2 regions of the Planococcus sp. VCh962 genome follow, and region 1 is predicted to be linked to the other one. Evidence: predicted binding sites of a transcription regulator. Region 1 holds the regulator's gene; the other holds the start of a gene.
What was found. Region 1 encodes LexA, which represses DNA repair genes until DNA is damaged. Its sites were predicted from a motif close to CGAACATATGTTCG; they were not measured.
Positions count from the first base shown of each region.

Region 1 (16,236 bases):
GCCAACGGCTCCCTCTCTGAAAAAGAAAAATCTATCTACTGATCCTCAAAGTTTCTACTATTGCTATTTATTATTTTAATTAGATTAATTGAAATAGAAAATTTAGTCAATAAGAATTAGTATAGAAGTACGCTGCTAAATATTTCAATTAACACGGGCTTTTCAAAAATCTACTTCGAAAAGGGGAATAGCGGGTGGAAGAAATAATCGAGCAATACAAAGATGCCTCCAATTTGGATGCACGGATCAATATCCATAAACGATTCAGCACAAACAAGACAGATTGGTTCCTTTGGCTTTTCAGGCAGTTCGAAATCGGCCAAAACAGCAGAATCCTTGAACTTGGATGCGGCAACGGCAGTTTTTGGGAGAAAAATGCACAGTCAATTCCGCTTGGCTGGAATATTACCCTTTCCGATTTTTCCGAAGGAATGCTGGAAGATACCCGGAATAATTTGCAGCATATTCCTTCTATTCAATTTGAACAGATGGATATTCAATCTATTCCATATGAAAGAGAAACATTTGACGTCGTCATTGCCAATCATATGCTTTATCACGTGCCGAATCGTCAACTGGCCTTCCAGGAAGTACGCAGGATTTTGAAACCGGGCGGCGTTTTTTATTCAGCGACCATTGGAGAAAAGCATTTAGCAGAGTTCAACAGCTTACTAAAAGAGTTTGATTCCGCTGCCGACTTTTCTTCGATTTTCAACCATGCCGAAGAATTCGGGTTAGAAAATGGCAGCACCCAGTTAAGGCATTTTTTCTCTGAAGTACAGTTAGTTCTTTTTCCAGACAGCCTCAACATCACCGATTCCCAGTCAATAGTCGATTATCTGCTTTCCAGCAACAGCGAAATAAGGAATTGGCTTATAGGAGAAAAGTTAACCGCGTTCATCCGATTTCTAGAACAGAAAAAGCGAGAAAATAAAAGATTTATCGAAATCACCAAAAATACCGGGTTATTTATTTCAAAATAAGTTCCAATAAGGAAGGTGATCATGTTGAAAGCGATTCTTTTTGATTTTGATGGCACTTTAGCCAATACACTGCCGGTTTGTGATGAGGCATTCCAGCATGTGTTCCGAAAATATGACCAGCGGGAACTTTCTTCGGCTGAAGTCCGGGCGATGTTCGGCCCTTCAGAAACGGGAATCATCCGCAAAAATCTTAAGCATATCAATAAAGAAGAAGCCATTGAACAATATTACGCCCAATACTCGGAACACCATGCAGAATTGATTGAACAAAATACGGATATCCATGACTTGCTGTACCATTTAAAAGAACAAGGACTCAAAGTGGGAATTGTCACTGGCAAAGCAAAAAGAAGCTTGGATATTTCTTTGAAAGCCCTCGGCTGGGAGCATCTTTTTGATGCCATGATCACCGGTGATGATGTGGTGAATCCAAAACCGGATCCGGAAGGCATTTGCAAGATTTTATCTTTGTTGAATGTCAAAACCGATGAAGCTATCTTCATTGGAGACAGTGATGCGGATATTTTAGCCGGGATGAGGGCAGGCGTCGTGACGGTAGGGGTCCAGTGGCTACCGGACTACCAGACTTTGGAATTCGCCGCAGCTCCTGCTTTTCTTTTTAAGACGGTCAGCGATTTCAAGAAAGCAATGGAAGGAGGATTCAAATGAGTACAAAATGGCTCGAATGGGCACAACGGATTCAATCGCTGTCCCAAGCGGGATTGGCCTTTTCAAAAAACGTCTACGATTTGGAACGCTTCCAAGAACTGCGGGAGATCAGTACAGAAATTATCAAAGAGCATACCGATCTGGAAATGCAGAAGATCAAAGACTTGTTCGCAAATGATACCGGCTACCAGACACCTAAACTGGACATTCGCGGAGCTGTCTTTAAAGAGGAGAAAATTTTAATGGTCCATGAAAACATCGATGATCACTGGTCTTTGCCAGATGGTTTCTGTGACATCGGCCTTTCCCCTGCCGAAAATATTGTCAAGGAAATCAAAGAGGAATCCGGATTTGACGCAGTGCCGGTAAAACTGCTGGCAGTGCTTGACATGAACAAACATCCGCACCCGCCTCAGCCTTATCATTATTATAAGATTTTTATCCAATGTGACATCGTTGGTGGCATGGCTGAAAAAGGAATAGAAACGAAAGGCGTGGGTTTCTTTGAAGAAACAAATCTGCCCAGCCTTTCAGAAAATAGAAATACAAAGTCACAAATCGCAATGTTATTTGACTTTTATAGAAATCCCAATAAAAAGACCGTATTTGATTGAATTGAATTTCCAGGGAAAAAGGAAGAAAAGGCAGCTGCTAGATTGCCTTTTCTTCCTTCCTTCCTTCCTTAAATCCTAAGGAGAGTTATTACTCGCGGAATCTTCCCATTACAATTGTATTATGGAAATCTCCATCGGAAAGGAGTTTATCTTTTTTCAGTACACCTTCAACTTCAAAGCCCATTTCTTTATACAGAACAATGGCCTTCGTATTTTCCTCCAGTACAAACAAGACCATTTTATGAATGCCATTAGAATCAGCCCATATAATGGATTGTTCAAGCAAATTTCTCCCGATGCCATACCCCCAATAATTCTTCAACACGCCTACTCCAAATTCTACTTTATGTAACAATCTCTTTAAGTCACTCCCTAGACATCTAGCGAAACCAACAATCTGTTCATCTCTTTCAGCTATAAGAAACAAATTTCTCGGATGTTCAGCGTCCGCTTTGATCAATTGTTCAAATCCTTCAGCATCGATAAATGCTTCCCCTTTTTCCCGGTCCAGGTTTTCTGTTTCCCCATCAATTTGCATTCTGACTTCAGACAGTTGTTGAGCATCCCTTTCATTTGCTGAGCGAATGATATAACTTATTTCCTTCACCTTATAATCCTGCTTACTTAAAATCATTGTTCCTCTCCCTTTGTTCGAAACAAGGAAAACCATCTTCGCCATCCCTTTCCAGGTTTGATGAAGATGGTTATTTTATCTCTTAGCAATATTATAGAATTTTATCTCTTTCTAAAACTTATTCCCTTTATCCCCGTGCCGTTCAAGCAATTCCGCAAACGACAGGTTCTTTTCCCGCTGTTGGCGTTCAAACACTTTCTGCGCTTCTTTTTCTTCCTCGCGCTGCTGCTCTTCTTTCAACAGCTCTTTTTTCGTCGCTTGCAGCTTTGCCAGAATATCTTCCGGCAAGATACTGGTGGTTTCTTCTTTTTTCTTAGGTGTATTTTTCTTTGCTGTATTTTTCTTAGCCATTCCGCTTCTCTCCTTATGGGCGTTTTACAATTGTTGCTACGCCTTGGCCTCCACCGATGCACAATGTGGCAAGCCCCGTCTTTGCATCACGCTTCTGCATTTCATGAAGAAGTGAAACGAATACACGGGCACCACTGGCGCCGATTGGATGGCCAAGTGCAATCGCACCGCCGTTAACATTTAAAATATCATGGTTAAAATGGAGTTCTTTATCCACTGCAATTGACTGGGCAGCAAAAGCTTCATTTGCTTCGATCAATTCAATATCTTCAAGAGAAACCGCTGCTTTTTTCAAGGCATTTTTTACCGCTTGGACTGGACCGATACCCATTACGGATGGGTCAACTCCAGCGCTGCCGTTTGCAGCGATTGTTGCAAGCGGCGTAAGCCCGAGTTCATCCGCCTTCGCTTTTGACATGACCACGACTGCAGCTGCCCCGTCATTGATGCCGGAAGCATTGCCCGCAGTCACGCTGCCATCTTTTTTGAACGCTGGACGTAATTTGCCTAACTTTTCAGCAGTGGAATCACGTTTCACGTATTCATCTGTCTTGAAAATAACCGGCTCGCCTTTGCGTTGTGGAATTTCCACTGGCACAATTTCATCATCAAATTTTCCGGCATCGATCGCTGCTGCTGCACGGGCCTGTGAACGGGCTGAAAACTCATCTTGTTCTTCCCGGGTAATTCCATAGCGGTCACATAGATTTTCAGCAGTAATGCCCATATGATAATCATTGAATGCACATGTCAAGCCGTCCACCAGCATGCTGTCGACCACTTTCTGATCGCCCATGCGGAATCCGCTGCGTGCATTTTGCATTAAATACGGAGCCTGGCTCATGTTTTCCATGCCGCCGGCAACTACGATTTCTGCATCCCCAGCATAAATTGCCTGATAAGCCAAATGCACGGCTTTTAATCCTGAACCACAGACTTTATTGATCGACATCGCCGGAACAGTCTCCGGAAGGCCAGCCTGCATTGCCGCTTGGCGTGCCGGATTCTGTCCAAGTCCTGCCTGCAGCACATTGCCCATGATCACTTCTGATACTTGGTCTGGTGCGATTCCGGCTTTTTCAACCGCTTCTTTGATGACGATTGCCCCTAATTTTGTGGCCGGCACATCTTTTAACGCACCTTGAAACGAACCGATCGCTGTACGAACAGCACTGACAATAACGACTTCTTGTGACACAATGATTTCCCCCTTGTTTGGTTGTTTACCGTTTGCTCTTTTCTCCCTACACTGGCTAAAATGGAGTCAGGAGGGATACTATGTTCATTTTACCAAATAATGCAACGATTATCGAGGTAGGGCCACGGGACGGACTTCAAAATGAAGGAAATATTGTATTGACTGAACACAAATTGCAGTTTATAGAAGGCTTGCAAAAAGCAGGCATTCAGGAAATGGAACTGACTTCATTTGTGTCACCGAAATGGGTTCCCCAAATGGGTGATGCCAAAGACATTATGGCTAATGTTGAAAAAACAGGCAGGCAGTTCGTCTTGACACCGAATGAAAAAGGCATCAAGGCGGCGCTGGAATCAGGAGCCCAGGCTGTCGCAGTATTCGTCGGGGTGTCGAATACATTCAACAAGAAAAATATCAATAAAACAACGGATGAAAGCATGGAAGCATTAAAGCCGCTTATCCTAAAATTAAAGCAGGACGGCATCTTTGTCCGCGCCTGCATTTCAACAGCTTTCTATTGCCCCTTTGAAGGCGCCATTAAACCGGAAGATACATTGGCACTTTGCCGCCGATTTGTTGATTGGGGCGTGGATGAATTAAGCGTTGCCGACACGATTGGCATGGCTACGCCAGCTGAAAGCTATGAATTGTTCCGTCAATTAAAAGAAGCATTTCCGGATGTGCTGATGACTGCCCATTTCCACGATACACGAAAAATGGCGCTGGCAAATATTTTTGCTGCCTTGCAGGCCGGTGTCGACCGCTTTGATTCATCTGCCGGCGGACTTGGAGGCTGCCCATTCGCTCCTGGTGCTACAGGTAACGTGGCGACAGAAGATGTCGTCAATATGCTGCACCGCATGGACATTGAGACGGGCATAGACTTGGATTTATTATGCGAAGCTGTCCGAAAAATAGAACCCCATGTGTCAAATCCGGTTCAAACCGGGATGTACCGGCTTTATCAAAATCGGGCATAAGAAAGGTAGTTTGCCATGAACAAACGATTGCTGCAAGTTTCAGCCATTGTTTCAACTGGTTTAACTTTAACAGCTGCTGCCATTGGCTTTATCGTCAGCAACCGCTTGATGTACATGAAGAAAAAAGACGAAAATCTCATTTTAGAGCGTGAAACTTCCGCAAAACGCTATGATGAAGTATGGTATGCCCAGGTGAAAAAAAGCGAAAGATGGATCGAGTCTGAAAACGGCTATCCCATCAAAGCCATTTTTCTGGAGCCCCATGATACAAATCGATATGTTATCATTTGCCATGGTGTAACAGAGACTAAAGTAAATTCTTTTAAGTACGCTCGAATGTTTGAGCGGCTCGGATTCAATTCGGTCGTATATGATCATCGCCGGCACGGAGAAAGCGGCGGCAAAACCACCAGTTTCGGCCATTATGAAAAACTCGATTTAAAAGCTGTGGTAGAAGCATTAAAACTGCACGTTGGACCTGATTTATTTTTCGGCATCCACGGCGAGTCGATGGGCGGGGCTACGACGCTTTTATACGCCGGCATGGAAGACACGGCATCATTTTATGTGATTGACTGCACCTACTCCGATATCTCTAAACAAATCCTTCATGTCATGAATACCACTAAGCCAATACGCTTACCATTAGCGGTAAAGCTGGCGGCTATTTTCATGAAATTGCGCGATGGTTATTCCATCTCTACCGTCTCACCCATTGAAGCGGTAGTAAACATCAAAAGTCCGATCCTTTTCATCCATAGCTTGAAAGATGAATTTGTGCTGCCAGAAATGTCTCAGGAAATGTATGATGTAAAATCGGGACCAAAAGCAATCAAGTTTTTTGCTGAAGGAGCGCACGCCCAGTCGTACAATGAAAACTCAGAAGAATATGAACAGACAGTTGCTGCGTTTCTACGGGAAAATGGATTGATGACTTCAGAAATGCAAAAAAGCACTTATTAAGAGTGCTTTTTCTGGCTGTCGAGAAACAAGTATCTTCTTCTGTAATTGCGCTCCAGGGCGGACGCTTTCCGTGGGGTGTGGCCTGAGCCTCCTCGCTCGCTGCCGCTCCCTGCGGGGTCTCAGGACTCACACTACTCCCACAGGAGTCGCCGCCTTCCGCTGCATTCAGCTCTCTTTTGCCATCTTTAGAGATTCTCTGAAATAGGGAGCTCATTCGGAAAGCTCTCTAATAATTGGACCGGCTCTCCGGATATGGAGCCAACCAGCGGAGAAAACATACTGCTCCTGCGCAATCTCGTCGCAAAGACTTGGCCACGCGGGCGTCGGCCAATGTCTTGCCTGCGGGGCAGCGTAGCGACGAGACAGCCGAGACCCTGCAACGCCTTTTCATGTTTCGAAGCTAGCGCAGCGATGCAACGCTTTTTCATGTCTCGAAGCTAGCGCAGCGATACAGAGAGAGAGACAGGAGCGGATCTGTGGGGTGAAATATCGGTTAAGGGATGATCGCTAATACAATTTTCAATTTTCTTAACAAGCTAAAAAAGCACTCATTAAGAGTGCTTTTTCCATTGCCTTATTTCTTTTTTTTCAAAACCAGCTTTAGTCCGGCTTCCCCTTCTGCTCCGATGAAAAATTCAACCATCGGTCCCGTTCTCGCCACTCCTCTGACATGCAATTCTATTGTATCTAGGCTATAGTCCGATAATCCTTTTACCATTTCATTGATCTGCTCCATCGAAACCGGCAAAACTTTTCCGACTCCTGCCATTTGCGTATTGAAACTTTCTTTTTCTCGCGATTCTTCTTTTTCAATCACTGGCATGTAGAAAACGAACTCTTCTTGTTCAGGCATAATATTCCCTCCCATTTTTTAAGTTCTTTTCTTCTCCTATCCCTGTTTTGCAGCTATTTGAAACGTAAGGAGAAAGAGCTTTCTCACTAAACTTACTGCGTTGGTGGAGAAAACCTAAAGAATAGAATTCGCCGGCTATTTCAAGGAACGAAAAAAAGCACTCCATGAGAGTGCTTTTTATTTTTTAGCAGGTTTATTAGAAGCTTTATTCATTTGAGCCATCATTTGATTGATTTTTTTCTGAGACGGTTTTTGTCCCATTTGCATCATCATAATACGTAGCATTTCTTCATTAATCGGTGGATTGTCTTTCAAATACTTCATCATATATTGACGAGCGATGAAAAAGCCAAGCGCAACACCTGCGATCAACGCCACGATAACGATTACGATCCAGATCCAAGTAGCCATTCATGTTACCTCCTTCGCGTTGCATAAATAAGTAGTGCACCACATTGGATTATACTATAAAATCCGGCCCATGACCATAAGATCAAAATAATAAAAGCGGAAGCATTGTTCCGCTTCCGCTTTTATGTCATTTTATTGTTCGTTGATTAAGTTCTTGACTTTCGCCACTACATTTTCTGGTGTGAAGCCGAATTCTTTCATGATGCGCTCGCCTGGCGCGCTGGCACCAAAGCGGTCAATTGAAAGGATATCGCCTTCATCGCCTGTATAGCGTTCCCAGCCGAATGAAGAGCCCATTTCGATTGCCAAACGTTTTTTGACCGTTTTCGGAATAACCGATTGCTTGTATTCTTTGTCTTGTTTTTCAAATCGATCCCAAGATGGCATAGATACAACAGAAACCGAAATTCCTTCTTCTGCCAATTGTTTCTGTGCTGCTACCGCAAGGCTCACTTCAGAACCGGTTGCCAATAGCAATGCTTGTGGGTTTTCTGCTGGCGAAACCACATAAGCACCTTTTTCAACACCGTTTGCTGCCAAGTCGTTCGTGTGCTCAAGCACAGGCAGGTTTTGGCGTGAAAGAACCAATAGCGTTGGCGCAGTTTTCGCAGTCAAAGCCAGTTTCCAAGCCGCTTTTGTTTCATTCGCATCCGCAGGGCGGACAACGCTCAAATTCGGCATTGCGCGAAGCGAAGCCAAATGCTCAACAGGTTCGTGAGTAGGGCCATCTTCTCCAACCGCTACACTGTCGTGAGTGAATACAAATGTTACCGGAAGGCCCATCAAAGCCGCAAGGCGGATTGCTGGACGTACATAGTCACTGAATACGAAGAATGTGCCGCCAAATACATGAAGGCCACCGTGTAGTGCCATACCGTTTAAGGCAGTCCCCATTGCGAATTCACGCACACCAAACCAGATATTGCGTCCAGTTGGATTTTCAGCATCAAAGTCGCCTCCGCCTTTGATGTTTGTTTTGTTCGATCCGGCAAGGTCCGCACTACCACCAAAGAATGAAGGTACAGCTTTCGCGATAGCATTTACCATATCGCCTGAAGAAGCACGGGTAGCTTGCTTTTTGCCTACTTCATAAGTTGGGAAGTCGGCATCGAAGTTCTCAGGAAGTTCTCCTTTGATTGCTCTTTGAAGCTGTGCAGCCAGTTCAGGATGCTGTGCTTCATACTCAGCATACAGTTCGTTCCAAGCCGTTTCAGCGTTGCCGCCTAATTCTTCTGTTGCTTGTTTGAACGTTTCGTATACTTCGTCCGGCACGTGGAAATCCTGGTCGAATGTCCACTCGTAATATTCTTTCGCCAATTTCATTTCATCTTCGCCCAGTGGTGCACCGTGCGCATCCGCTTTACCGGATTTATTCGGAGCTCCGTAACCGATGACGGTTTTTACTTCGATAATTGTCGGTTTGTCAGATGATTGTTTAGCTTGAGCGATTTTCTCAGACAAATCGTCCAATTCATTGCCGTTTTCAACGCGCAAATAGTTCCAGCCGTAAGACTCAAAGCGTTTCTTAATATCTTCAGAGAAGCTCATGTGAAGATCGCCGTCTAATGAGATGTCATTGCTGTCATAAAGTACTACCAATTTATTTAACTTCAAATGGCCAGCCAGTGAAATAGCTTCACCTGCAACGCCTTCCATCAAGTCGCCATCTCCGCATAAAGCGAATGTGTGATGGTCTACAACATTCAAGTTTTCTTTGTTGTATGTAGCCGCTAAATGGCGTTCTGCCATTGCCATTCCAACCGCCATACCAATTCCTTGGCCAAGAGGACCTGTGGTTGCTTCCACGCCTTCTGTGTGGCCGTATTCAGGGTGTCCTGGAGTTTTCGAATCCCATTGGCGGAAGTTTTTGATTTCATCCAATGTAAGGCCGTAACCGCTCAAATGAAGCAAGCTATATAAAAGCATTGAACCGTGTCCAGCCGACAAGACAAAACGGTCACGGTTGAACCATTTAGGGTTTTTCGGATTATGGTGCATATGTTTCGTCCATAATGTATAAGCCATAGGAGCAGCTCCCATAGGCAATCCAGGATGCCCGGAATTAGCTTTCTCGATAGCATCAATGGAAAGTGTGCGAATCGTAGTCACTGCAAGTTGATCTGCATGGTTTGACATAAAAAAACATCCTCTCTAGAACAAAATTTCATCCCTTACTAGTGTAGTCAACAATAGAAAAGAATACAACGAAAAAGAGAATAAGTATTAATTTAAATACTTATTCTCCCGGATATTCTTGATTTTTTCTGGAGTTACATCGTCGCCATTCGGATCGATCACTTTTACGTTTTCAATGGTTCCGCGCATCGTTTTCCGGAATGTCTGCAAATACTCTTGACGAAGTAAAGATTGTTCTTTTGCTTCTTCTATAGACAAGCCCGCTTTTTTAGATTTTCGTGATAATTCATTAATTCGATTTAATTTATCTGGTGATAACATCAAACCCCACCTTTCTTCTTACATATCGTACAAAAGAAGATGGTTTTCTGCAATATATTAGCCCTGTTTCATTTGTTCGAATTCTTTATAACGGCGATGGACAGTCGCTTTGCTTGCCTGGTAGCCAAATCCTTGCAGCGTAACGGCGATTTCATGGAAGGTCAGTCCGTTTTCCTTTAAGCTGACGATTTGGTCAATCGGCAAATCAAGGCGCTCCCTTCCTTCCGGATTGCCTTTCCCTTTTAGATTCTTTTCGGGTTTATAGCCGTTTTCAACAGCACGTTTCATGCCTCGTTTAATTTTGGCGTTATGTATTTTTCGCTGGTATTCCTCTACGATCGCTAAAATTTCCAGCACCATATCATCCATATCATTCAAGGCAATCGGTCCTTGGTCAGATAAAGTGTAGACTTCCACGCCGTATTTTTTCATGACATGCAAAAGCGCGATGCGGGCATGCCCTCGTCCAAGACGCGTTTCATCCTGGATAAAAACAGCATCTACTTTTTCCGTCTTGATGCAGTTAAGCATTTCCAACAAGCCTTCTCGGTCCATTTCATAGCCGCTATGCTGATCAGAAAATATTTGGTCCACAATATAGCCTTGTTCAAATGCAAATTTTAGCAGCTCTTCTTCCTGTCTCTCGAGCGAAGTTTCCTGTGTATCTTTCGTGGTGCTGACGCGGCAATAAATTAACGCAGTTTTTTTCATTCTGCATCACCTGCCAGCTTGATGGTTTCATCTGGGGTGTATTTGAGTTGGTCACTCGGAATCTTAAGTGATTGGCCGGCAACGATTTTGGCAGTAGTCAATCCGTTTTCCTTCATAATTTCATCGATCCATTGCTGATGGGGAGTGTCTCCACTGAATGATTCAGCCAAAGTCCACAGAGTATCGCCTTCTTCAATTTGGACGTGGCTTACTTGTGTTTTTTCATTGTTATGGGTGATTACCGAAAAAATGGAGAATATAAGAATAAGCGTAAATAATGCTGTAAAATAAGAGTTTTTTCGAATGATTGTCATGTGAACCGCCTCCTAAGAATATGTGTTCGGAATGTATGTTCTTATATTAATGCGAACAAGTGTTTTTGTCAACAAATAAATTCGAACCTATGTTTGCATTTCATATCCCAAGTTGGTATACTATGGGTAGAAAAACATACTGAACAACTAAAAAGAGGTGAAACTGTTGAAAAAAGTATCGAAACGCCAAGAAGATATTTTGACTTTTATAAAAGATGAAGTTCGTGCTAAAGGTTATCCGCCTTCCGTTCGTGAAATCGGAGAAGCAGTTGGCCTGGCCTCCAGTTCGACTGTCCACGGCCATCTGGCCCGGTTGGAAAGCAAAGGACTGATCCGCCGTGACCCGACTAAACCGAGAGCCATTGAAATCATTAGCACAGAAGATGCGCTAATTGAAAGAAATCCAGTGTTGCATGTTCCGTTGATCGGGAAAGTTACTGCAGGGCTGCCGATTACCGCCATCGAAAATGTGGAAGAGTACTTCCCGCTGCCTCAGACATACGGTACCGAGGATGACCATATTTTCATGCTTGAAATCATGGGTGAAAGTATGATTGAAGCTGGTATTTTAAACGGTGACTACGTTGTAGTTAAACAGCAGCAGACAGCTAACAACGGAGATATTGTCGTTGCGATGACTGCAGATGATGAAGCAACAGTGAAACGCTTTTTCAAAGAAGATAATTACTTCCGCTTGCAGCCTGAAAATTCTTCGATGGATCCGATTATCGTCGATCAAGTTTCTATTCTGGGCAAAGTGGTTGGCGTCTATCGCCAAATCCTATAAAAAAAACGCTGAGAATTTCTTCTCAGCGTTTTTTTATTTTGAGTTCGTCGTAAATTCCATTGCTTGTTTTTCCAATTAATATGCAAGTTATTTAACACAAGAAAATGCCAGCATAACCGGAATTCTTTTGCGCCTCCGGTACTCTGCTTCACTGCTGAAATTTTCCCGTTTAGGTTCCCCTTCACGCAAGGACTCAATCTTAAAGCCTGCCTCCGCTAAGGCATTAAAATATTGTTCGGTGGTTCGATGATGTTTTACGACGATTTTATCCATCCATGGCTCTTTACGTTCGCCGGAATTAAAATAATCATCCACAATCCAATTCCCTCTTTTTTCGCCTTCTTTTTTGCTGATAAAAGAAGAAGTTGTCAAAGGATGCTGAACGCTGAAGACAAATTTGCCGTTATCTTTTAACGCCTGATGCACTTTTTTAAACAGCTCTTGGATATCGGCAACATAGTGAATGGCAAAGCGGGACATAACTATATCAAATTCATTGTGGGGAAACGCATAAGTTTCCATCGTTTCTTGCAGAATGACGCTTTTGGTGCCTTTCAGTTCATTTTTTGCCAGCCAAGCCATCTGATCCGAACCTTCTACACCCGTGTAATGATCCGCTCCAGCCAATAACAGCTCTTTACCGAAGCTGCCTTCTCCGCATCCAAGATCCAGTAGATTCCTGCCTTTCACCTTTCCCAGCAATTCTATGACGATTGGCCTTTCAATGGCATTATTCGGACTTTCTTCCCGGTTTCTTCTTGCCAGAAATTGATTTAAAAAATCTTTCTGATCATACGCACTGGCTCCTTTGAATTCCATTCATGCCCATCCCCTTGTCGGAAAAATCTCTTATTTTAAGTATAAAAAAAGCATGCGCTGCTTGAGCGATGCTTGTTTTTATCAAGATTGGTTGACCACGATATACTTGACAAGATTAATCGTGATGCGATAAATTTTACCGCTGGCTTCATCTGTTACGTCATAAGTTCCGTTTGAAGGGATTTTCCCTAAAGCAGCCTCTTTATCCGTGGCCTGTACAGAAAGGACTATCGTATTCCCTTGGTCAAAATAGAATTCCACTTGAAATGTTTTCATTCACTGACCTCCTCTGTAAGCTCCCTTTAGTTTACCACAACTCAATATTATTGTTGACCGTATATTTGTTTATAAGCGATGACTTTCAATGCCAGCATCTCTTCTTCCGTCAAATCCTGTTCCAGTTTTTGAATGGCTTCCTGATGAGACATCGTTCCGTTTTGGACACCACTCTGGATATTTTTTAATTCTGTAACTCCTACTTTTTGGATCAATACCCGTGTTGCCTGTCCGGTTGAGTTGAATGGCAAGGAACTTTCGTCAGCCGCTTTTGCTTCTTCGATATAGCCAGCAAGTTCAGGATCATTTTCTACATACGATTGGATTTCTTCCAATTGTCCGCTGTTGTTCAGTTGTTCAGTTGCTTCTTCCACCATTTTCTCTGAAGCCATATTGGTACCGAAATAATACACACCAATTGCCCCAAGAAACAGCACGATGAGCAATACAATTAAAATTTTCAATATCTTCATCCAATGCTCCTCCAATATTCATACTTCTAATTAAGACGCCTGTTATTCTATTATGTTACAGATCCCGAAAAAAACAATACCCCGAACCCGGACTCTTTTATTGGAAAGGATCCGGCTTCAGGGTGTTGTTAAAACTCATTTAACTTTTGTTCTTCAGTTTCCGCTGTTCTGCTATCCACCAATCAATATGGTTTAGATCAAAAATAATCATATCGCCATAAGACTGGCTATGCGGAATCTTTCGCTGGGTTATGAATTCTTGTACCTTGTCTTCAGTCATCGGATAATCCGCTGCCTCCAGGTATTTCAGCAAGCTCTTTATCCCTTGAATCTTTGTCATTTAATCACCCCCACAAAATCCTCCTGGCGGCAACCGCCATAGAAAATTCAGTACGGATTATTAAAGAGGGAAAGACTTATATATACATACCCTTATTTCAAAAAAGTAATCTCCCCTGTTTCAGAAGCTGTTCAGCCGAATTTAATTATTTCTTTTAAGCGCTTTTCTTAACCGCCTCTTCTTGAAGTAGTAACCGGCTCCGTGTAATCTTTTATTTTCACCAATTTAACGTCCGCTTTGTTAAAAATATTCAGTTCACCAAATACATCTTCATATTGGACGATGCTTTCAGACAGAGCCATAGCAGTCACGTTTTCTCTTGACTCCGCTTCTACCGTTCTTTCCACTGTAAGTCCTTTTTCCAAAAAATACTGGATGACGAATTTCTTCACGCTTTCACCTCCTCCTTTAAATTTTCTTCAGCAGGAAGGCATATCCCTTTTGAATTTTATTTAAAGATAGCAATTACATAAAATCAGTTAAAAAGTCCCTGCCTTCTTTTTTTCCATATAAAAACCGTCAGCATTTAAATGCTGACGGTCATTGATCAATAATATTTCTCTATTTTAATTTCCTAACTGTTTTATCTGTTCCACAATGCCGGTGATTTCTTGAAGGGATTTGAATGCTTCCGTGTTTTCCAATACTTCGGAATCGAGTTTGCCATTCTCTATATTATCCAAGTATAAATCGATTCCTTCAATCGCCCGATTGTTTTGATTGACCACTTGTTGATGAAGATCCGCACCAAGTTCGGGTGCCTCAAGTTGATTGAATTCTTCAATCGTTGCTTTCATTTCCTCCAACCGTGCTTCAAGTTCACGGGCCGCTTGTTCGTCGTTGACTGCTTGTTTTGCCAAATCAGGAACTTCCTGAGCAAAAGCACTGGCTTCATTGGCGTACTCTGTTGCTTCGGTTGCGTAATTCAATGTATCGGTGACTCCATCTAGAGCAGAACAGCCGCTCAGCAAAATACCACTGGCCAACAATATCGCTAGGTATTTTTTCTTCATCTATTTTCCTCCATATATGCTGTAATGGTGGTATCAGTATAGCACGGCCGAAAAAATCCTCCTAAGAATATGACCACCTTCAATAACAGATTCAGGTTAATTAAAAAACCGCCGGAGCCTCAGAGCCTCAACGGTTTTCTTGTTAATATACCTTCAGATGTTGTGCGCGTTCCCGCAAGGAGAATCCAATGCCTATTAAGCCCTAGCGTTTGTTCGATCTCTGGATTTTTTTATTTATGCGTACCTGTAAAGAAGAAATGGACCATATTGAAAACCAGGAATTGGCCATCCTTATCTTCACTCGTTTTCCTCATAAAAAACCCGGTTTATACCAAAGAAGCATATTACCAAAAATAATCCCTCTGCCAAATGAAAGCAGAGGGATTTATTATTTAGTCAACTAGCATTACCTTGACAATATTATCGACTGGCAATTGTTTCATTCCAAATGGTTCATCAAAGACAATTGTTCTCGTCTGAGGATCCATTTCCACTATTCTCCCGACATGGAAATGAAGGTTATGGTCTTTCCACAATTGCATCCGGACTGGGCATTTTCGTATTAGCGCACTTTCCAATTTTTCCTCGATTAACTGTTTTGCCTTTTCATCTAATTTTGGTCTCTTTTCCTGTTTATCTTCTGCATACCAATCGCTTAAGAATTTCATATGCTCTGACAACCTCATTCCCTGCCACTTAAAATTTCTTTTTTCTACATGATTCCCTACTTGCTTCAGCTCTCTATTGAGTAGTACCATAACCTTCATCCTCCTTTCATAACTCTTTATTAATAATATTATACAGAACATTCGTTCTTATTTCAAGAATAATAAGAAATTTTTGACCTGTTTGCATAATAACCGCTTTCGATTAACTGTTTTTAAATTTATTTGTCAAATTATGCTTCCCTCTAATGCGTACCGTCTTATGAAGTTTTAGTTCCAATGGCGAGAGTTAATGCAACAGTTCATGTGGCCTGTAGTTCGATACCGCGAGTTTTATATAAGATTAAAATCTCTGGATTTCGCCGGATTGCAGAGAACCGCCTTGCCGGCTCTCAGGCTCTTTTGAATGATTTTAATGTTTCTAAATCATTATATGCTTTAACTTCAACTGGTATAGCAAACCTCAGTACAGAACAAAAAACCGCTGAAACCTTTAGGTTCCAGCGGTTTTGTCTTTTCTTAATACATTTTCAAATACTGTTCGCGTTCCCATGGATGTACGGCAATACGGAACATATCCCATTCGATTTCTTTTGCTTCAACGAAGTTGTTGAGGATGTGTTCGCCAAGTGCATCTTTCATTACATCATCGCTTTGTAGCTCTTGAAGAGCCGCATACAATGTTGGTGGAAGGTCTTGGATACCTACTGCTTCGCGTTCTTTTC
Region 1 is NZ_JBYLHS010000001.1:349,098-365,333, reverse strand. It holds T-box leader at 1-55, opposite strand, end outside; gene AC3AQ9_RS01880 (class I SAM-dependent methyltransferase) at 195-983, shown strand; gene AC3AQ9_RS01875 (HAD family hydrolase) at 1,005-1,652, shown strand; gene AC3AQ9_RS01870 (NUDIX hydrolase) at 1,649-2,266, shown strand; gene AC3AQ9_RS01865 (GNAT family N-acetyltransferase) at 2,355-2,900, opposite strand; gene AC3AQ9_RS01860 (DUF3886 domain-containing protein) at 3,012-3,251, opposite strand; gene AC3AQ9_RS01855 (acetyl-CoA C-acetyltransferase) at 3,265-4,452, opposite strand; gene AC3AQ9_RS01850 (hydroxymethylglutaryl-CoA lyase) at 4,530-5,429, shown strand; gene AC3AQ9_RS01845 (alpha/beta hydrolase) at 5,445-6,392, shown strand; gene AC3AQ9_RS01840 (hypothetical protein) at 6,967-7,245, opposite strand; gene AC3AQ9_RS01835 (YneF family protein) at 7,423-7,656, opposite strand; gene tkt (transketolase) at 7,789-9,792, opposite strand; gene AC3AQ9_RS01825 (DUF896 domain-containing protein) at 9,880-10,113, opposite strand; gene AC3AQ9_RS01820 (YneB family resolvase-like protein) at 10,171-10,824, opposite strand; gene yneA (cell division suppressor protein YneA) at 10,821-11,138, opposite strand; gene lexA (transcriptional repressor LexA) at 11,305-11,925, shown strand; gene AC3AQ9_RS01805 (class I SAM-dependent DNA methyltransferase) at 12,013-12,744, opposite strand; gene AC3AQ9_RS01800 (hypothetical protein) at 12,826-13,020, opposite strand; gene AC3AQ9_RS01795 (hypothetical protein) at 13,068-13,493, opposite strand; gene AC3AQ9_RS01790 (hypothetical protein) at 13,633-13,833, opposite strand; gene AC3AQ9_RS01785 (hypothetical protein) at 14,001-14,225, opposite strand; gene AC3AQ9_RS01780 (DUF6376 family protein) at 14,400-14,846, opposite strand; gene AC3AQ9_RS01775 (YolD-like family protein) at 15,239-15,604, opposite strand; gene glnA (type I glutamate--ammonia ligase) at 16,031-16,236, opposite strand, start outside.

Region 2 (16,236 bases), on a different contig from region 1:
ACGTGCTGGACTTGTTATCAAAAGTCAGTGCCAACGAAGGGGCGACCATCGTTATGGTTACACACGACCCTATCGCTGCCAGTTATTGTGATCGGGTATTGTTCATTAAAGATGGCGAATTTTTCAATGAAATATACGGTGATGAGCGCCGCCAGACGTTCTATCAAAGAATCTTGAATGTTCTATCCTTGCTTGGAGGAAATGTGAATGACCTTTCGGCAACTCGCTTACCATAACGTCCTTCGAAACCGGCGGAGCTATGCCGCTTTTTTTCTGGCCAGTGTTTTTTCCGTTATGGTGTTTTTTGTTTATTCTATGTTTATTTTTCATCCGCTTTTTAAAGAAGACGGACTACAGGAATTAGCCGTTCGCGGCATGTTCATCGCGGAAATTGTGTTATACGTATTTACGCTGTTTTTCTTGCTGTATTCCATGAGCGCCTTTTTACAGGCACGTTCTAAGGAATTTGGCATTCTAATGCATTTGGGGATGACCAAAAAACAATTGAACAAATTGATTTTCTTTGAGACGATCATTCTCGGCGCTGTCTCGACCATAGCAGGAATTGCTCTTGGTTTTGCCTTTTCCAAGTTCTTCTTTATGATTGGCCGTGAAATCATGGAGCTGGAGTCATTGCCGCTTTATCTGTCATGGAAGCCTTTTGCTTTGACTATTGGAGCTTTTGCCAGTTTGTTCATCATCATTTCTTTTATCAGTGTGGCGTTTATCCGGACCAAAGGAATCTTGGATTTGCTGCAGGGTTATTGGAAAACGGAAGAAGTAACAACTGTGTCAAAAGCATTGTCGGTACTTGGGATCGTCCTTCTTATCTGTACGTATTTTTTAGCTTCCATAGTTACTGATAAAACGGTTTATCAACTAGCGGTGATCATACCGCCGCTTGCTACACTTGGAACTTACTTGTTTTTTACCCATTCCATTCATTCGATGCTGAATATATACAAGCGGAAAAAAGGGGTTTACTGGCATAAGACTCGCCTGGTTTCTCTTGCTGAAGCTTCGGTGAAATTAAAAGATAGTGCCCAAATGTTTTTTATTGTGACGATTGTTTCAACAGTCGCTTTCTTGACGGTGGGGACATTGGCTTCATTTATGTCTTATACAGGAGATTTTCGTGAATCCAATCCATTAGGGCTGGTTTACATATCATTCCAGGGTAATGAAGCAGAGCAGGAGCATATAGCAGGATTGACTTCACAATTAGAAGAAAAGCAATTGGCATATGATTTAGTGCCCATCCCTATAAAACGGCAAACTTCAGCACTGACCGGGAATGACGTGGACATTGTACCAGCCTCACAATTTAACCGCTTGGCTTTTGCGCTCGATTTTGAGCCGGTTTACCCGGAAAGAGGAAAAGGGCTGTTTATCCCATACTCCAGAGAATCATTAAAAGAGCTGGAGAACCTCACTTCCCAGACTACTTTGGTGGAAAGTGGCATCTCGCTTTCAATCGATGAAGTTTACCAGCGAATTATGTTTCCGAACCATACGATGAATGTAAATAGCATTGTCGTTAATGATCAGGACTATGATGCGATAGATGAACCGTTGGCCGGCTATGCGCCGGGGGAATCGACTTTTACCTATTATGCTTTCGCTGTTCCCGAATGGGAAGAAACAGTAACGGTCGGTCAAGAGTTGACTGCGTTGATGCAGCAAGCAATAGCGACTGCGGATTTCAGCAATGTGAATTTTTTCTTTGAAAACCCTGGAGAAGATTATCGATGGTTCAAATCATCGTTTGCGATTCTGTTGTTTATCGGCGTGATGGTCGCGGCAGTATTTTTGCTGGCAGCGGGCAGTTTTATTTACTTCAAGCTCTATACAGGGCTTGAACGTGACCGGAAACAATACTTGCTGCTGGTCCGTCTTGGCATGACAGAAAAGGAACTTGGGAAAATTGTCAACCGGCAACTGATCCCTCAATTCTTTCTGCCTTGGGCAGTAGCGCTGCTCCATAGCACATTCGCTTTCATCTCGCTTCAAGTGGTGTGGGATGAGTTTGCCGAACTATCGATTTTGGGCGAAATGGTGCTCGTCTTGAGTGGTTTTACAGTGGCCCAAATCTTGTATTTCTTTTTAATACGCTGGCGTTACATCGCCCATCTGCAAGCATCGTAATTTTACGATGCTTTTTATGTTGTTGGGAAAGTCGGTATCCGGCCTTCTTCTCACAAACGGTGTAATATCATGAACGTTGTTGTATTGTCTGAACATTTATTTTATAATGAATACAAAGTAAATTATGAATGAGTATTCATTCAACACGAAAGAGGGATGGAAAATGAATTTGGGGAAACGTGTTCATGAAATTTCACAGCATCATCCAAGCAAAACCGCTTATCATTTTATGGGGAAAGATACATCGTATGAGGAGTTTGATCAATCAGTTGCTAAATTTGCAGAAGCAATGAAATCACTGGGCATCGAAAAAGGGGACCATGTCGCATTTCTATTAGGCAATACACCACATTTCCTGATTTCGTTGTATGCCACGATGCGGTTAGGAGCAACAGCTGTTCCGATTAACCCAATTTATGCACCTGATGAAATCGCTTACATATTGAAAGACAGTGATGCAAAAGCGGTCATTGCACTTGATGCGCTCTTGCCGCTCATAGAGAAAGCTCATCTGGCATTGCCGGCGGTTTCTTCTTTTGTCATCTGTGAGACTGTTCCGGAAACAGCAGCCAAATTAGCTGAATTGCCGGCAGATGTAAAAGCCAAAGTACATGCATTTTCAGAACTTATCCGCCAACCGGGTTCGTTTAATCAACCTGCCGATGTGCAGGCGGATGACAATGCAGTCATATTATATACATCCGGCACGACTGGAAAACCGAAAGGTGCCATGCTGACACATGAAAATCTTTATTCAAATGCTCGTGACGTAGGTGCCTATCTGGGTATGACGCCTGATGACCGAGTGGTTGCCACATTGCCGGTGTTCCATGTTTTTGCTTTAACAGTCGTAGTAAACGCTCCTCTCTTGCAAGGTGCTGCCATTATTTTGGTGCCGCGCTTCAATCCGAAGGAAGTTTTTGAGGCAATTAAATCACAAAAGGCAACGATTTTTGCAGGTGTGCCGACGATGTTCAATTTCATGCATCAGTTCCCGGAAGCTCAAACAGCTGATTTTGAATCGGTGCGCTTAGCCATTTCAGGAGGCTCTGCAATGCCGGTTGCTCTGCTTCACAGTTTTGAAGAAAAGTTTGCAGTCCGTGTTTCAGAAGGGTATGGTTTATCCGAAGCTTCACCGGTCACTTGCTTTAATCCAATTGACCGTGAGCGCAAAGCAGGCTCGATCGGGACGTCCATTCTCAATGTTGAGAATAAAGTCGTCAATGAACTCGGGGAAGAAGTAGCTGTTGGCGAAGTCGGTGAATTGATTGTCCGCGGTCCGAACGTGATGAAAGGCTATTACAAAATGCCGGAAGAAACCAATGCTGCTCTTCGTGATGGCTGGCTCTACACAGGAGACTTGGCCCGAATTGATGAAGAAGGATATTTCTATATCGTAGACCGCAAGAAAGACATGATTATTGTTGGCGGCTATAATGTGTACCCGCGTGAAGTCGAGGAAGTGCTGTTTGCACATCCAGGAGTCCTGGAAGCTGCCGTCGTTGGTTTGCCTGACCCGAACTTTGGGGAAGCAGTGCATGCTTATGTGGTGTTAAAAGATGCTTCAGTGACGATCGAAGATCTGAAAGCGTATTGCCTGAAACATTTGGCCAAATACAAAGTGCCAAGGCATTTTGAAATTTTGGAAGATTTGCCGAAAAACACAACCGGCAAAATTCTTCGCCGCTCTTTGAAAGAACAGGCGTTAAATAAATGATAGAATGGCTTCAGCGACAAATGCTGAAGCTTTTTTATTTGATTGAAAAAACTGATATTTATCCTTATACTAAAGAAACAAGTATTGCGAGTTTCGAAATAAATTTCACTAGGAGGACTTTCATTGGGCAAAAAAGCAGTAGAAATAAAAGACTTAACAAAATTAGTATCGGTGACCGATCCTCATATCTCACCGGATGGCACGAGAGCATTATTTATCCGGACTCATATGGATGAAGAAGAAAATACATACATTGCCCATCTATATCATCTTCATTTGGAAAGTGGGACGGTGACGCAATGGACATATGGCAAAGAGCGGGTTTCTGCTCCAGCGTGGTCAGCCGATGGCAATTATGTAGCATTTTTATCTACACGCGACGACAAAAATCAACTGTACGTAATGCCGTCAACGGGCGGGGAAGCGCGGGCAATGACCGATTTTGAAAAGGGAGTCGATGCTTTCCTGTGGGCACCATGCGGCAAAAAAATCTGGTTTAATGCGCTTGTTAAAGAAGGGAAGACTTTTGCAGACAAAGAAGAGAAAGATGAAAAGAAAAAGCCGGAACCGGTCTTTGTAACGAAGCTGAAGTATAAAATGGATGGCACAGGATTATTGCCGATGGACTTTCATCGCCATATCGGTGTAATTGATATTGATTCGAACGAGGTCGAACAAATTACAGAAGGCAGTTATCATTATGGACTGGAAGCAATTTCACACTACGGGGATAAACTGGTTTACGGTGTAACGCGTGAAGAAAATCTGGATTTCATTTTTCGCCAGCCGCTTTATCTGTACGAAATTGAAACAAAAAACGAAACTCCTATAGTGGAAGAAGAAGGCTATTTTGGTGGTGCTGCTTTTTCCCATGATGATTCGAAAATTGCTTTTATGGGAAGCACGCGCCAATTTGAAAATGCGACACATTCGAACATTTATATCTACGATGTCGCACAAGAATCTCTTTCCTGCTTGACAGAAGGCCTGGATGCTCCTGTAGGTGATTACGTCGTGGCAGATTTCCAGCAAGGGGCAAATGCTCCGGCAGTGGTGTGGACAAAAGATGATCATTTGTATTTTCAAGTTTCCGCCATGGGAGATGTGCGTCTATACTTTGCGTCGCTTGACGGCGCCGTTTACCCTGCATCTCCGGAGATGGAGCATGTTTATGGCTACGACATTTCAAAAGACGGTGTATTCGCTATAGCGGCAATCAGCACTCCGGTGAGTCCGGGAGAGTTGTATAAATTGACCATTGCCACAGGTGAACGCCAAGCATTGACGGAGTTCAATAAGGGTTATATAGAAGAAACTGAATTGATCGAGCCTGCTTCAATCATTGCAAAAGGAGATAAGGGCTGGGATGTACATGGCTGGCTCATGAAACCGCGCGGCTTTGAAGAAGGGGAGAAATACCCGCTTGTGGTCAATATCCATGGAGGGCCGCATGCCATGTATGCCAATACGTTTTTCCATGAGATGCAATTGCTTGCTGCACGCGGTTTCGGTGTGTTGTACGTCAACCCTCGCGGCAGCCATGGCTATAGCCAGGAATTTGTCGATGCGGTGCGCGGGGACTACGGCGGATCCGATTACCAGGACATCATCAAGTCGCTTGAAGGTATGATTGAAGAGCATAGCTGGATTGATGCAGAGCGACTTGGCGTTACGGGCGGCAGTTATGGCGGCTTTATGACGAATTGGATTGTCGGGCATACGGATCGTTTCAAAGCGGCTGCCACACAGCGTTCAATTTCCAACTGGGTGTCGTTTTTCGGAGTATCAGACATCGGCTATTATTTTAGCGACTGGCAACTGGGCGCTGATATGACCGATGTCAATAAGCTTTGGCAGCATTCGCCGTTGAAATACGCGGGAAATGTGAAAACGCCTTTACTGATTTTACATTCGGAAAACGATTACCGTTGCCCGATCGAGCAATCCGAACAGCTTTACGTGACATTGAAGAGCATGGGCAAAGAAACCGAGTTCGTGCGTTTCCCAGAAGCCGACCACAACTTGTCGCGTACGGGAAAACCGAATCTGCGCTTTGCGCGCCTCGAACAGATTACCGGTTGGATGGAGAAGTACTTATAAGAATTAAAATCTCAAGAACGCCCAACTTTTGTTGGGCGTAGACTGTAGACAAAGTGTACTTAAAATGAATAAGAAGGTCTAAACCCCAACCGGTCCGGCCACTTCGCTTTCCGTGGATACGGCCTCAGCCGCTTCACTCCCTGCGTTCGCTCCAGGGTCTTCAGCTCGAGCTGGTCCCACAGGAGTCTCGTGGCCAGACCGGTTGGGGGTGTCGCGTCGCTTCAAGGAATACCTTCAGAATGCCGCTTTTCCGATTAGTGAGGAAAAGCGGCATCCGCTGTTCACTTCACGCCAAGTTCCGCAGCGGAAACCGGCGAAAGGCAAAGATGTGCTCCTGCATCGCTGCGCTAGCTTCGTCGCAAACGAATCGTGCAAAATTACTTTTGCACCATTCGCTTCCTGCGGGGCAGCGTAGCGACGAAGTGCCGAAATCCACTCGGGCGAGAGTCCCGAGTTAGTTCGGCGCGAGCCCGCGGAAAGCGTCCGGTTGAAGCGCAGGAACCGAGGGAGGAACCTTGTTTTTGATCGTTATTCACTTGATTGAACGTATATTCTTTTTTCTACAAGCTAACGCCCAACTTCTGTTGGGCGTTCTGCTTTTATAGGACGCTATTCATCTGAACGATAAACATGAAGTTATAGGCTACGACAACAAAGGCAACCCAGCCTGCATGAAGAAATAAAACCAGGGAGTATAAAACATTAGCGGAAATTAGCAGGTAGAGCCAGTGGCGGGAGCGATTTGAGACGAATGGCGTAAAAAGCAAACTGAAAAGGCAAAGGGATAATAGAATCTTGATTGTTAAAATGAAGAAAGGAGAAAAAGAGCTTAATAAAGGGTTGCCTTCTGTTATATAACCAAACTTGATGCCGAAAAAAGTAAGGATTCCATCAAGAATATTCAAAATGCCCAAGGTCCAAATAGGGGTTTTTAAAGGAGTGTCTGACTTTGCCATTGCCATCTTTCACCTCCTGCGATTTTGAAACCAGCATAGCCTTAATTCTTTTTTGTCTTTTAGCGATGATTAATATAGAAATACCCATTTGCTTTACCATTTATACATACAAACGAACTATTAATTTTTTTTCGGATGCGAAAATGTTTTTTGCTTAGTCAATATATCCTGCTATTCCGTAAAGGTATTATAAACATAATTAAAGCCTTTTAATTCGTAAAAAGTTTTTTTGCATAAGAGCTTCAATGATCAGAAAATTTCTGGTGGATAGAAAAAGAAAGAGCGCTGTAAAGAATTGCTGCTTCTTTCTTGGAGTGGTTTGAAAAAATCGAAATGATCTCTTGGTGGGAAACAAAGCCAATCAAAAAAAGCCGTGCAGCTGCACGGCTTTTTTAATCCGAGATTATTTTCCTTTAAACATGGGTTTTCGTTTTTCGCTGAATGCCATCAATGCCTCAACCCGGTCCTCTGTCGGAATGGTCAGCTCGTAAGCTTTTCGTTCGATGTTCAGGCCGGTCTGTAAATCGGCGTTCATGCCATTTTTAATGGCAAATTTCGCTTGCTGCAAGGCAATTGGGCCGTTAGCCAGCATCATATCAGCAAACTGGGCGGTGACGTCGACCAGCTCGTTGCGCGGCGCTACTTTGGTGACGAGGCCGTAGTCCAGCGCTTCAGCCGGTTTTAATCGGCGTGCCGTCAAAATCAGTTCCATCGCTTTTGACTCGCCGATCAAACGCGGCAGCCGTTGTGTGCCTCCGGCTCCTGGAATAATAGCAAGGCTGGTTTCAGTCAAACCGAGCAGTGTATCGTCCGCGATGATACGGAAATCACAAGCAAGTGCCAACTCCATTCCACCGCCGAAGGCAAAACCATTAATCATGGCGATGGTCGGCTGCGGCAAGTTTTCAATTGTAGTAAAAACTTCCCCGATTTTAAAGATATTGCGTTTCACATGCTGTTCAGTCAATGTCTTGCGCTCTTTCAAGTCCGCTCCGACACTAAATGCCTTTTCTCCAGCGCCTGTAAAGATGACTACCCGGATATCCGGGTTAATCCGGATCGCTTCGACCACTTGGCCCAGTTCAGCCAGCATATCGTAGTTGAAGGCATTCATGGAATCCGGCCGGTTCAATGTGATAAAGGCCAAATTTCCATGCTGTTCATAATGAATTGTGTCCATTTCCATCCCCCTTTTAATCGTTCCATCCGTTAAAAACATACCACTTTTTGGACTATTCCGCCATCAGACTCTATAATTAAGCGCAGAGAGGGGTCTTTTTTTATGAACCGTATCGCTTTAATCCGCATTTATCGGATTGTTTATATGGCCATTAAATTTTACACGCAAGCGATGCTTTTCCAGCGCCGTCACCGCGGGAATTGGAATCCGCTTGTTGAGGAGAAGTGGGAAAAGCTTGTTACGAAGCAAGCGAAAAACTATAAGATTCTTGCCTTGAAGCTTGGCGGGCTTATGATTAAACTGGGGCAGTTTTTATCGACACGGGCGGATATTATGCCCCCTACCTTTCTTCAGGAACTTGAAGGTTTGACAGACCGGGTACCTTCGGTAGAGCGCAAAAAAATCGTTTCGGTTCTTGAAAAAGACTGGAACTCCCCATACTCCAGTTTTTTAACCGATTTATCGGATACTGCCGTGGCATCAGCCTCCATCGGGGAAGTTTACAAAGGCGTGCTAAAAGACGGAACGGAAGTGGCTGTAAAAGTCCAACGGCCGGGTACAGACCGTATTCTGCGTGCAGATTTTCAAGCGATGCGAATTGTTGTCTGGATGATGAAAACGTTCACGCCGCTGTCCAAACAAATCGACTTCCGGCAATTGTACCGGGAAATGACCGAAACAATCGGAGCAGAGCTGAACTTTTTGCAGGAACTTCAAAGCGGCCGTTCGTTTGCCGACCGTTTTAAAGAGATGGAAGGCATTCGTTTTCCGGTTTATTTTGACGATCTTTCAACGCGCCGCGTACTGGTAATGGAGTGGATTGAAGGCGCGCGCATCACCGACCTCGCTTTTATTGAGAAACATCATCTTGACCGCCATGCCATCGCAGAACGGTTATTCATTTTGTTTTTGGAACAGGTCCTTAATGGCGGCCAATTCCATGCCGATCCGCATGGCGGCAATATTTTGTTAAAACCGGACGGTACCATTGTGCTGATTGATTTCGGTATGACAGGAACTATTTCCAAATCAGATGCACAAGCAGTGTTGCGGATAGCTGAAGGCATCGTTTTCCAAAATTACGACCAAGTGCTGGATGCACTCGAAGAATTGCGTTTCCTCCTGCCGCATGCGGATCGGGATCTTTTAGCGGACACCATTGCGCGGCTGGTTGCGGCGTATCAGTCTAATGAATTGATGCAGATGGACAGTTTTGTGGTAGAGCGATTGCTCCGCGATATACAAGACATTGTCCGGACGCAGCCTGTACAGCTGCCTGCCGAATTTGCATTTTTCGGCCGGGCTACATCAATCTTTGTAGGCGTCCTCCATGTGCTGGACCCCGCTATTGATTTATTGGCGCTCGCCCGGCCGCGCATATTGGAATGGGCGGCATCTCAAAAAGAAGGCAAAAGAATTATCGGCAAAGAAGACGTGCTGCGCTGGGCAATCAATGCCACAGGGCCACTCCGTGTTTTGCCGCAAAAAATCATCAATTATCTCGAAGAGCCGGAACGGATGCGCCATTACTTGGAAAACCGGGATGGGCGGCAACGGGAACATCAGCGGGATCTGCAAAGCCGGATGTTCGCAGGAATTTTCACGATTCTATCGTTTATGGGCATATCGACAGCTGTCTGGTTTTCTCATGAAGCCTTTATGTGGGTGTCATCAATTTTCTTTGTCGGTTCGCTATGGGTTTACCGTTCCATTAAATAGTTTTGCCACATCGGAATATAAAAAATCTGTGCCAGCAATGGCACAGATTTTTTTTCGTTCACGTCTTGCAATTTAATCAATTCAGAGTAAAATTGAAAAGAGAACAAACGTTCCCTTTTTGAGGAGGTGTAAAAATGCCGTTAATCTCACAAGAGGAAATTGTCCATTTTGAAAAAGCTATCTATTTGCCGATGGTATTGATCATTTTGGAACGTGACCGCGCTTTATTCGAAAAAGGGGCTTTTAAACTGAAGAGGCCGTATATTGAATTAGTGGATGGTGCCATCAAGCAGGTTCATAAAGAGCTGCAAGAAACGAAGATTCATATGCGCAAGCACCATATGAAAATGATTAAAGGCACTGGAGACGATACTTTTACCGAATATGTATTTTATCATGGAGGCTATGAGGACCACCGGCGCTATTTGAATGTGCGCCTGCGCAACCGGGTGGAAGAATTGCTGCGCGTTTATTTGGCGATGTCTTATCAGGAAATTTAACTCGCTTTTTAATTGAGGTCCGGATGCAGGGGGAAAGTGCAAAGAGGCAGAGCTATACATATATGAGCTTGATACCTTAAAAGCAGCAGTTTCTGCCTGCCTCTTTGCCATTTCAATTGGAAAACTCAATCAAGAGGATGTTGTCTTCTAGGGGGATATCTGCGTTTAGTCAAATATACCATTTGATGCTGATGGACTTGCTGAGCATTTTTAAAAAACCTGCGCAAAGAACCGGCAAAAGAATGCTGGTTTCTTAGAGCCACAGGGGACACATCAAGCGGGACCGTCACGCCATTGCTTAAATAAACAATGCTGCCTTTTCCAGTGTCATCGCTTTCCACCAACTCCACAGCATCAAAATTAAACCAAACCGATTCTTTGTTTTTCGGAGAATGCGTAGGGAAGAATAGGAGTGGATTGCCATAATACTCACCAATGATGATGGGCGGTTTATGTTTGACGCGAACTGCTTTTTGAGAATAAAGGGTAGCGCTTTCTATTGATCCTCTGTAAAAAGTACAAGAAGAGCTCACGATTTTATAAACCGATTCTTCCACAATGAATTCACTTCGATCTTCAATTACACGCGTCCACGTCCGATGTCCCTCTACATACGGCAAAAGTGCATAGGTGTTGCTGCATACCGTATATGAGGAAGAGTGATGATTCATTTTGCCCATTTACTTATACACCCTAAATTTACTATACCTCAATATTGTAACAATAAATGGAAGATTAGCAATGGCTTTAATCTAAAAATAAAATATTTTCTATTTCATTGGAATTTTCAAAAAACGATTGATTATTGATATGCTTTTAATGTATACTAATGAAAAGCATTCGGGGTGATGAAGAATGGAAAACTATTATTCTTATGCTGACTTCATGAAAGCGATGGCTCAAACAAAGAAAATTACAGAAGCGGAAAAACTGCTTAATGATATCTATTTGGATTTATTTTTAAAGCATGTTCACCGCTCGCAGCAAGAAGAGCAGCTAATGACGCTTATCGACCAAGCCCTGGACACTAACGACCGTGAATCATTTGCCAAATATTCAGCCCAATTGCAGGCTTTAAAATGCGATGAAGAATAACGAAAAACCGCTCTCAATGAGCGGTTTTTTTATTTTGCCTCAAAATAGACAAGCTAAAAAACATACGTTCGCTTTTTGTTAGGGGATTTTTAGGGCATATGATAAAATAGAGAGAGTGAAACAAACAGGAGGACATCGATTATGAAACAGGAATTCAAACTCCAGGCGCCTTATGAACCTGCAGGCGATCAGCCTCAAGCGATTGCTGAGCTGACTCAGGGAATCATAAACGGCAAGCGTTGCCAAACCTTACTTGGAGCAACAGGTACGGGGAAAACGTACACCATGTCAAATGTGATTCAGCAAGTAAAAAAACCCACATTGGTCATGGCCCATAACAAAACTTTAGCTGGACAACTTTACAGCGAATTCAAGGAATTCTTTCCGGATAATGCGGTTGAATACTTCGTCAGCTATTATGATTATTATCAGCCGGAAGCTTATGTGCCGCAATCAGATACTTATATAGAAAAAGATGCCAGCATCAACGATGAAATCGACAAATTGCGGCACTCAGCGACAAGTTCGCTGTTTGAACGGGATGATGTCATTGTCATTGCTTCCGTATCGTGCATTTACGGACTTGGTTCACCGAAGGAATACCGGGAGCTTGTGGTATCTCTTAGAAAAGGGATGGAAATCGAGCGCAACCAGCTTTTGCGAAAATTGGTCGATGTCCAATATGAGCGGAACGATATCAATTTTATCCGCGGAACTTTCCGGGTGCGGGGAGATGTAGTGGAAATCTTTCCGGCATCCCGCGATGAACGCTGCTTGCGCGTTGAATTTTTCGGAGATGAGATTGACCGGATCCGTGAAGTGGATGCTTTAACGGGCGAAATTATCGGCGAACGGGAACATGTTGCCATTTTCCCTGCATCTCACTTTGTTACGCGGGAAGAAAAAATGGTCAAAGCCATTGAAAACATTGAAGCGGAACTTGAAGAGCGATTAAAGGAAATGCGGGCAGAAGATAAACTGTTAGAAGCTCAGCGCCTCGAACAGCGCACGCGTTATGATTTGGAAATGATGCGTGAAATGGGCTTTTGTTCGGGCATCGAGAACTACTCCCGCCATTTGACGCTGCGGCCGCCAGGTGCCCAGCCTTATACGCTCATTGATTATTTCCCGGATGATTTCCTTCTGGTAGTGGATGAAAGCCATGTAACCCTGCCACAGGTCCGTGGTATGTTCAATGGTGACCAGGCACGCAAAAAAGTGTTGGTGGATCACGGATTCCGTTTGCCTTCTGCTATGGACAACCGGCCGCTGACATTTGATGAATTCGAGAAGCATATCCACCAGGCCGTTTTTGTGTCAGCGACGCCAGGGCCATATGAGCTTGAACATACACCGGAAATGGTGGAACAAATTATCCGGCCAACCGGACTGTTGGACCCGACAATTGAAGTTCGCCCGATAGAAGGGCAGATTGATGACTTGATGGATGAGATCCGTCAGCGCACCGAGCGCAATGAACGGGTGCTTGTAACGACATTGACGAAAAAAATGTCCGAAGATTTGACCGCATATTTAAAAGAAGCAGGCATAAAAGTCAATTACCTGCATTCAGAGATTAAGACATTAGAGCGGATTGAGATCATCCGGGAATTGCGGATGGGTGTGTATGACGTCCTGGTCGGCATTAACCTGCTCCGGGAAGGGCTCGATATTCCGGAAGTCTCCTTGGTGACCATTCTTGATGCAGACAAAGAAGGCTTCCTGCGCTCAGAGCGTTCGCTTATTCAGACAATGGGGCGCGCAGCGCGGAATGCCAATGGCCATGTAATTATGTACGCCGATAAAATGACCGATTCAATGCGAAAAGCCATCGATGAAACGACTCGCCGGCGCACCATACAGGCTGCTTACAATGAAAAACACGGCATTACACCGATTACCATACAAAAGAAAATCCGGGACGTCATCCGGGCTACTACAGCAGCGGAAGAGACGGAAGAATATGTTTCAAAAGCGGCAGCAGGGAAGAAACTCAAAAAAGAAGACCGCATGAAACTGATTACACTGCTGGAGAAAGAAATGAAAGAAGCGGCAAAAGCGCTCGATTTCGAACGGGCAGCCGAACTTCGGGACACTGTGCTCGAATTGAAAGCGGAAGGGTGATAAAACTTGAAAAATCAGGAAATACGTATACAAGGTGCGCGTGCGCATAATTTAAAAAATATAGACGTCGTTATACCACGGGATCAGCTGGTGGTCATGACAGGCCTTTCCGGTTCGGGCAAGTCTTCTTTGGCATTTGATACGATTTATGCAGAAGGCCAGCGCAGGTACGTCGAATCGCTGTCTTCTTATGCCCGCCAATTTCTCGGGCAAATGGATAAACCGGATGTCGACTTGATTGAAGGGTTGTCGCCGGCGATATCAATCGACCAAAAGACGACAAGCAAAAACCCGCGTTCCACTGTAGCAACGGTCACGGAAATCTATGATTACATGAGGCTCATGTATGCCCGGATCGGCAAACCAGTCTGTCCGAATCACGGCATTGAAATTTCCTCTCAGACGATTGAGCAAATGGTGGACCGTTTGCTGGAGTATCCTGAACGGACAAAAATGCAGATTTTAGCCCCGGTGGTAGCGGGCAGAAAAGGAACGCATGCGAAATTGTTGGAGGACATCAAAAAACAAGGCTATGTCCGTGTTCGTGTCAATGGCGATTTGATTGATCTTGATGATAATATCGACCTGGATAAAAACAAGAAACATTCCATTGAAGTGGTCATCGACCGGATCATCATGAAAGAAGGCATTGCCCCGCGGCTCAGCGATTCCTTGGAATCAGCGTTGAGAATTGCGGATGGCCGGGTTCTGGTGGATGTCATGGAACAGGAAGAATTGCTGTTCAGTGAACACCATGCTTGTCCGATTTGCGGCTTTTCCATCGGCGAACTGGAACCGCGCATGTTTTCATTCAACTCACCGTTCGGCGCTTGTGCGGAATGCGATGGAATTGGCCATAAACTGGAAGTGGATCCGGAATTGGTCATCCCCGATTGGAGTCTATCGCTGGAAAATGATGCAATAGCTCCATGGAAGCCGACAAGCTCGCAATATTACCCTCAAATGCTCAAGGCTGTCTGCAAACATTATAAAATTGATATGACGGCTCCGGTCAGTGAGCTGCCCGAAGAGCATGTCCAGATTTTACTTTACGGTTCCGGCAATGACAAAATCCGTTTCCGTTATGAAAATGACTACGGACAAATCCGGGATAACCATATTCATTTCGAAGGCGTCGTAACCAATGTAGATCGCCGCTTCCGGGAAACTTCTTCAGATTGGACCCGGGAGCAAATGGAAAAATACATGGGTGAGCAGCCTTGCCCAGCCTGCCAAGGGTTTCGTTTAAAACCGGAAACGCTCGCAGTAAAAGTGAACGATCTGCATATTGGGGCGGTTTCCGAGTTTTCAATTGTGGAAGCGGATGAATTTTTTGCGAACCTTGTTTTATCGGAAAAAGACGCACAGATTGCCAGTGCGATTGTCCGTGAAATCCGTGAACGGGTCAGCTTCCTGATTAATGTCGGCCTCGATTATTTGACTTTAAACCGGGCATCGGGCACTTTATCTGGCGGAGAAGCACAGCGCATCCGGCTTGCAACGCAAATTGGTTCCCGGCTGACAGGCGTGCTGTATATCCTGGACGAGCCGTCAATCGGACTGCACCAAAGAGACAACGACCGCTTGATCGGCGCTTTAAAAGAAATGCGGGATCTCGGCAATACATTAATCGTTGTAGAACACGATGAAGATACCATGCTCGCGGCTGATTATTTGATTGATATCGGACCAGGGGCAGGTGTACATGGAGGCGAAATCATCGCCGCAGGCACACCTGAAAAAGTGATGAAGAATAAGAAATCATTGACCGGCCAATATTTGAATGGATCGAAATTTATTCCATTGCCTTTAGAGCGCCGAGAGTCTGATGGCCGCGCAATTTCTATCCGCGGAGCAAATGAAAACAATCTGAAAAAAGTGGATGTCGATATTCCGCTTGGCATGTTTGTTGCCGTCACGGGTGTATCGGGATCCGGAAAAAGTACATTGGTCAACGAAATCTTGTACAAATCACTGGCGAGCAGATTGAACCGGGCTCGAACAAAACCGGGCAAGCATGAGTCTTTAGAGGGCATCGACGAACTGGAAAAAGTGATTGATATTGACCAATCGCCGATTGGCCGTACGCCACGGTCCAATCCTGCCACTTATACCGGGGTATTCGATGATATCCGCGATGTCTACGCTTCAACGAATGAAGCGAAAGTGCGGGGCTATAAAAAAGGGCGTTTCAGTTTCAACGTCAAGGGCGGACGCTGTGAAGCATGCCGTGGAGATGGTATTATAAAAATAGAAATGCACTTCCTGCCGGATGTTTACGTTCCATGCGAAGTCTGCCACGGCAAACGGTACAACCGGGAAACGCTGGAAGTGAAGTACAAAAACAAGAGCATAGCAGATGTATTGGAAATGACGGTGGAAGCAGCTTCGCAATTCTTTGAGAATCATCCGAAAATCCACCGTAAATTAAAGACGATTGTCGATGTCGGTTTAGGCTATGTGACGTTAGGACAGCCGGCAACCACTTTATCGGGTGGGGAAGCGCAACGGGTTAAACTTGCTTCGGAACTTCATAAACGTTCCAATGGCAAATCTTTCTATATATTGGATGAGCCGACGACAGGGCTCCATGCGGATGACATTTCACGCTTGCTTCTTGTGCTGCAGCGCTTGGTTGATAATGGCGATACGGTTTTGACAATCGAGCATAATCTCGATGTCATAAAAACCGCGGATTAC
Region 2 is NZ_JBYLHS010000007.1:123,126-139,361, reverse strand. It holds gene AC3AQ9_RS16635 (ABC transporter ATP-binding protein) at 1-236, shown strand, start outside; gene AC3AQ9_RS16630 (FtsX-like permease family protein) at 208-2,145, shown strand; gene AC3AQ9_RS16625 (fatty acid--CoA ligase family protein) at 2,309-3,862, shown strand; gene AC3AQ9_RS16620 (S9 family peptidase) at 3,986-5,962, shown strand; gene AC3AQ9_RS16615 (hypothetical protein) at 6,041-6,187, opposite strand; gene AC3AQ9_RS16610 (DUF5658 family protein) at 6,562-6,924, opposite strand; gene AC3AQ9_RS16605 (enoyl-CoA hydratase-related protein) at 7,322-8,098, opposite strand; gene AC3AQ9_RS16600 (ABC1 kinase family protein) at 8,201-9,817, shown strand; gene AC3AQ9_RS16595 (YhjD family protein) at 9,952-10,317, shown strand; gene AC3AQ9_RS16590 (competence protein ComK) at 10,443-10,997, opposite strand; gene AC3AQ9_RS16585 (IDEAL domain-containing protein) at 11,173-11,412, shown strand; gene uvrB (excinuclease ABC subunit UvrB) at 11,554-13,536, shown strand; gene uvrA (excinuclease ABC subunit UvrA) at 13,543-16,236, shown strand, end outside.
Region 2: the regulator LexA is predicted to act here: its motif matches at 9,918-9,931, upstream of AC3AQ9_RS16595 (YhjD family protein).